DNA from 2 places in the Pantoea sp. SGAir0175 genome. Region 2 is predicted to be linked to the other one. Evidence: predicted binding sites of a transcription regulator. Region 2 holds the regulator's gene; the other holds the start of a gene.
The links. Region 2 encodes PhoB, which activates phosphate uptake and scavenging genes when phosphate is short. Its sites were predicted from a motif close to CTGTCATAAAACTGNCNNAT; they were not measured.
Positions count from the first base shown of each region.

Region 1: the regulator PhoB is predicted to act here: its motif matches at 1,686-1,705, upstream of phoA (alkaline phosphatase).

Region 1 covers NZ_CP028081.1:1,815,153-1,818,267, reverse strand. The annotation lists gene C1N56_RS08330 (YbfB/YjiJ family MFS transporter) at 1-212, shown strand, start outside; gene phoA (alkaline phosphatase) at 218-1,624, opposite strand; tRNA gene C1N56_RS08320 (tRNA-Ser) at 1,870-1,957, shown strand; gene hxlB (6-phospho-3-hexuloisomerase) at 2,758-3,115, shown strand, end outside.
Region 2 covers NZ_CP028081.1:3,146,741-3,149,855, reverse strand. The annotation lists gene C1N56_RS14840 (AAA family ATPase) at 1-90, opposite strand, end outside; gene sbcD (exonuclease subunit SbcD) at 87-1,304, opposite strand; gene phoB (phosphate response regulator transcription factor PhoB) at 1,502-2,191, shown strand; gene phoR (phosphate regulon sensor histidine kinase PhoR) at 2,207-3,115, shown strand, end outside.

The DNA of each region.
Region 1 (3,115 bases), 1.3 Mb from region 2:
TGTCGATGCAGCTGGCGCACGCCGTCTCCAATATCAGCGTGGCAAAAACCGTGGCGATATTGACGTCAGGCTATGCCACTGGCCAGCTAATCGGGCCGCTGATCTCCGCCGCCAGCGTGCAGATTTTTGCTTCCCTGCACCCCGCGCTGCTGCTGGCCGCTGGCGGACTGGTGCTGGGCGGACTGCTGGTGCTGCGCATCCGCCCGCACTGACGCGCTTACTTCAATGCCATCGCCTGCTTTAGCGTGAAGAACAGGTCGGTCTGATCGGTCAGGCCGACCACATTCGCCGCGTGCGGACCGTAGGCCGCGATGCGCAGCTGGGTGCCGGTGTGCTCCTGGGAATCCTCTTCCGAGTTACCGTAGCTGATGGTCATCACTGCGCCATCTTTGGTGTTGAGCGCCTGAGTCAGACCCGGCGCTTTAGTGCCGTTTTCGACGATCTGGCTGCTGTGCGCGTGATCGGCGGTGACCACCACCAGCGTATCGCCATGCTCGCGCGCATACGCCAGCGCCACCTGCACCGCCTCATCTAAATCGACGGTTTCACCAATCTGACCGCACGGGTTGGCGGCGTGATCCTGCTTATCAATCGACGCGCCCTCCACCTGCAGGAAGAAGCCGTTGTCGTTGTGGCTGAGCAGGTCGATGGCTTTTTGCGTCATCTGCGCCAGGGTTGGCATTGATGCCGGACGATCTTTGTTGACCTCACAGGTCACCACCGGTTTATCCAGATTACCGTGATAGCTGGCTTTCGGCCCCTGCCAGCGCACCGGCATGTTGCCCTCCGAGAACAGCCCCAGCAGTGGCGTCTGTTGATTCGCCTGCTGTACCGCATTCAGCGCGGCAAGATTATCGACCAGCTGGAACCCCCGTATTTCGGCCTGCTCGCGCAGGGTTTTGCCCTGATAGTCGCCCGCTTTAGCCCGCTCAGCGAAAGATTTGGCACCGCCGCCCAGCGTGACGTCGGGACGGGTTTGCAGCAGCTGCTCGCTGATCGATCCTTTCCCGCCCTGCTCCAGCGCGTTACCCGGACACAGCTCGCTGGTTTTTTCCGGGCCGTAGCATTTGCGCGAGGTAACGTGCGCCATCAGCGCGGCCGGCGTGGCATCCTGCAGTTCTGCGGTGGAGACGTTGCCGGTGGCTTTGCCTGCTGCTTTGGCCAGCTCAAGCAGCGTGACCTGATCTGTGCCGTTGACATCGACGCCAATCGCGCCGTTATAGGTCTTCGTGCCGGTGGCCCAGGCGGTGGCCGACGCGGCAGAATCCGTTACGTAGTTTGGCTTATGCGTTTTCTTGTCCAGCGAGTAATGGGTGTACTGGCCTGTGAGCGGCAGCGCATCAATACCGGGAAAGAAACCGCCGGCCCCCATTGCCTGATTGCGTGCCGCGGTGATTTCGGAATCGCCCATGCCATCGCCAATCAGCAGGATGACATTTTTCGCCGTGCTATTGCTCAATGAGGCTTTCAGCGCCTCGGTCTGGTCGCCGCTCAGGCGACGCGCGCCGCCGTGCTGGGTGATATCGCCGGTGGCGGCGCGTTGATAGCTGGCGCTCTCTGCCAGCGCGGACGTGGTGGTGAGTGAAGCCAGCAGAGAGAGCGTGAAAAGAGGTAAGCGTTTCATTTATCAGCATCCTTATCCGTAGATATAACCAAATGTTTCCGCCGACAAGTCTGCGACAGTGCGGTGACACTTTTGTGTCAGTTAAGGAATATTTTGATGACAAAGCCGGCAAAGTGGAGAGGCTTAAGGCAATCTGCGCAGAGGTTAAGCGAATAGAAAAAAAGGAGAAAATAGCCCTTGACCCTTATCGCTGAACTCCCTATAGTAGCGCCCCGTTGACCCAGTGCGGTCAGCAAACAAAATGTGGTGAGGTGTCCGAGTGGCTGAAGGAGCACGCCTGGAAAGTGTGTATACGGCAACGTATCGGGGGTTCGAATCCCCCCCTCACCGCCATCATTTAGAGAAGAGCCTGTACGCAAGTACGGGCTTTTTTCATTTATATTCTCCACGCGTGGGGGGATGAGAATCCCCGATGGGGGTTCGACAACTGGCGCATGCCAGTTGGACAGCGGAGCCTGCGACGCTGCCCGCAGGGTGAGCGAAGTGACAAAACGGCAGGATAGCCGTTTTGCATGGCTGCAAGCCCCCCGAAGGGCGAGGCACAGGGATGTGCCGAGTGACATCAATCCCCCCCTCACCGCCATCATTTATATAAAAGTGCCCAGTTAATAGCTGGGCATTTTTATTTGTATATTCTCCCGACCTGGGGGGATGAGAATCCCCGTTGGGGGGTTCGACAACTGGCGCATGCCAGTTGGACAGCGGAGCCTGCGACGCTGCCCGCAGGGTGAGCGAAGCGACAAAACGGCAGGATAGCCGTTTTGCATGGCTGCAAGCCACCCGGAGGGCGAGGCACGGGGATGTGCCGGGTGACATCAATCCCCCTCACCGCCATCATTTATATATAGGTGCCCGGTTAACAGCTGGGCATTTTTATTTGTCTGTTCTCCGAACGCTTTTGTGCCACAGGACGCATAATCGAAAGATCCCCTTTCGCTGCAATATCGCGTGGGCAGCGGACCGTGTACTCTTACCGGAAATTCTGCAGGGTATCCTTTTCATCCACTGATGAGGTCTTTGAATTAAGAGGGAATGCGCTATGACCAGACTGAAAAAGTACCGGCCCTGTTCCGACCACTCTTCTCACTGTTTAATGAGACGGACGAACCATTGCCTGACGGGAGTGCATTAACATGGCCGTTCAGTCAAACGTATCCCATATTCTTACCGAACTCGCGCACAACGCCCGGCAGATAGACGAGAGCCAGGCGCAGGCATTGATCGCACAAATTCGCAGCGCGAAACACATTTTCCTGCAGGGCGCCGGGCGCAGCGGCATTGCTATCCGCGCGTTCGCTAACCGTCTGTTGCATCTGGGTTTCTCGGTCAGCCTGGTCGGTGAAATCTCGTCACCCCACTCCAGACCTGGCGATTTATTGATTATTGGTTCTGGCAGTGGCGAAACCGCGAGCCTGAAAGCGCTGGCGCTGAACGCCGTTGAGCGCGGTGTCGATGTGGCGCTGATTACCCTGAAAGCAGATTCGGGCATCG
Region 2 (3,115 bases):
GTTGCTGGCAAACGGCTCGCGGCGGAAATCGATAAACCACTCGCCGCGCAGCGCGTTGAGGTTTTTAAAACGCAGCGTCAGAATTTTCATGCGCCCGGATCCTCCAGCGTCGCCAGCGTGCTGCGAAACAGCTGCGTTAACTGCGCGCGCTGTTCATCCTCCAGCTGCTCCTCCAGCGCCAGCCGGCGGGCAAAGACCTCTTCAACTTTCAGTTCGCTCAGGGTTTCGTTCTCCAGCCGCGCCAGGCTGCGCTGACGCTGATCGCGGCTGCGGCGCACCAGCAGCACCTCAACCGGCAGCGCGTCGGTTAGCTGTTCGATGCGGCGCTGCAGATCGCTCAGGTACTCCTGAGTGGTGATTTCGATATCCAGCCACACCGGCAGATCGCCTTCATAGGTGTGAAACGCGGTCAGTTGCTGTTCGATCTCCGCCATCGCGCCTTTTAACATCTGCATCGGCTGGAATGACGGAATAACCAGCGGTGTGACGGACTCCAGCCGGGTGCTAAATTCCAGCAGGAATACGCTTTTCTCACGTCCCAGCTCATCAAAACTGAGCGCAATCGGCGAACCGCTGTAGCGGATGTGATCGCTGTCGGCGATGCGCTGCGCGCGATGTATATGGCCCAGCGCAATGTAGTCGGCTGGCGGGAAGGCCTGCGCCGGAAAGGCGTCCAGCGTGCCGATGTAGATATCACGCACCGAATCGCTCTTGCTGACACCCACGGTGGTGAGATGCCCGGTGGCGATGATCGGCAGCGCGCTGTCCATGGCTTCGCGCTGCGCCACGGCGGCGGCATAACAGTGCTGATAGTGCTGCTCAATCGCCTGTAGCAGCGACAGCTGCTTATCGCGACCGGACTGACCCGCCTGGCTGCGCAGGATGTCGCGCGGACGCAGATAGGGAATGGCGCACAGCAGCGCCCCCGGCGTGCCGTCGCGCTGTTGCAGCGTCAGCACCTGCTGCTCGCCGCCGGGCGTGGCGCTGGTAATGACGCGGGTATTGAGGCAGGCCAGCAGCTCGCGCGATTCATTCAGCGTGGCGACCGAATCATGGTTGCCGGCCAGCACAATCAGCTGGCAGCCGCTGGGCTGCAGCGCCACCACGAAACGGTTAAACAGTTCGCGCGCGTAGCTGGGCGGCGAACCGGTATCAAACAGGTCGCCAGCGACGATCAGTGCATCCACCTGATGCTGCACAATCGCGGCCAGCAGCCAGTCGAGGAATTGCTGGTGCTCGGCGGCGCGGCTTTTGCTGTAAAAGAACTGACCGAGATGCCAGTCAGCGGTGTGAATAATTCGCATGAATGCTCCGTGCCTGCTATCGCAAAGCGGCAGTATAACCGCTTAACAACGCAATGAAAAAAAAGCGAAACCGGTTGTCACAATTGCGCTTTTTATCTGATTATCATGAGGTGGGTTTTTCATAAAAGTGTCACAAAACTGACGCATAATGGCGCCGCAAACCCCCGTGACATGCCGTCACAATCGCAGGAGTAATAATGGCTAAGCGCATTTTGGTTGTGGAAGACGAAGCTCCCATCCGTGAAATGTTATGTTTCGTGCTGGAACAAAACGATTACCAGCCGATTGAGGCTGAGGACTATGACAGCGCGATTGGCAAGCTGATCGAACCCTGGCCAGATCTGATTCTGCTGGACTGGATGTTACCCGGCGGCAGCGGCATTCAGTTCATCAAACATTTAAAGCGTGAAGCCATGACGCGTGATATTCCGGTGATGATGCTGACGGCGCGCGGCGAAGAGGAAGATCGCGTGCGCGGGCTGGAAGTGGGCGCCGATGATTACATCACCAAGCCGTTCTCGCCCAAAGAGCTGATGGCGCGCATTAAAGCCGTGATGCGCCGTATCTCACCGATGGCGGTGGAAGAGGTGATTGAGATGCAGGGGCTGAGCCTCGATCCCTCCTCGCATCGCGTGATGTCCGAAACCACGCCGCTGGAAATGGGGCCGACCGAATACAAACTGCTGCACTTCTTTATGACGCATCCAGAGCGCGTATACAGCCGCGAACAGCTGCTGAATCACGTGTGGGGCACTAACGTGTATGTGGAAGACCGCACCGTGGATGTGCATATCCGTCGTTTACGTAAAGCACTGGAAGTTTCCGGCCACGATCGCATGGTACAAACCGTTCGCGGAACAGGGTATCGTTTCTCTGCCCGCTACTAAACGGAGTCTTTTACCGTGCTGGAACGACTCTCCTGGAAGAGATTACTGACCGAGCTGGCGCTGGTGTGTCTGCCTGCGCTGGTGCTGGGTCTGCTGGTTGGCTATCTGCCGTGGTGGCTGTTACTGGCCGTGTGCGGCGTGCTGTTCTGGCACTTCAAAAATCTGATGCGGCTGTCGCACTGGCTGTGGATTGATCGTTCAATGACGCCGCCCACCGGGCGCGGCAGCTGGGAACCGCTGTTTTACGGCCTGTATCAAATGCAGTTGCGCAATCGCCGCCGCCGGCGCGAGCTGGGCAATCTGATCAAACGCTTTCGCAGCGGGGCTGAATCGCTGCCGGACGCGGTGGTGCTCACCACCGAAGAGGGCACCATTTTCTGGTGTAACGGTCTGGCCCAGCAGCATCTCGGGCTGCGCTGGCCGGAAGATAACGGCCAGAATATCCTTAACCTGCTGCGCTACCCTGAATTCTCCCGCTATATCCGCCAGCGCGACTTCAACAAGCCGCTGACGCTGGTGCTCAATAATCAGCATCACATGGAGTTCCGCGTCATGCCTTACAGCGAAGGGCAGTGGCTGATGGTGGCGCGTGACGTCACCCAGATGCACCAGCTGGAAGGGGCGCGACGTAACTTCTTCGCCAACGTCAGCCATGAACTGCGTACCCCGCTGACGGTGCTGCAGGGCTATCTGGAGATGATGGACGATGCCGGGATGAACGAGCGCACCCGCAGCAAGGCGCTCAGTACCATGCAGGAGCAGACGCGACGCATGGACAGCCTGGTGAAGCAGCTGCTGACGCTGTCACGCATCGAAGCGGCCCCCGCCATTGACCTGAAAGAGACGGTGGATGTGCCGACCATGCTGCTGCTGTTACAGCGCGAGGCGGAAACCCTCAGCCAGGGCCGTCACAGCATCCATTTC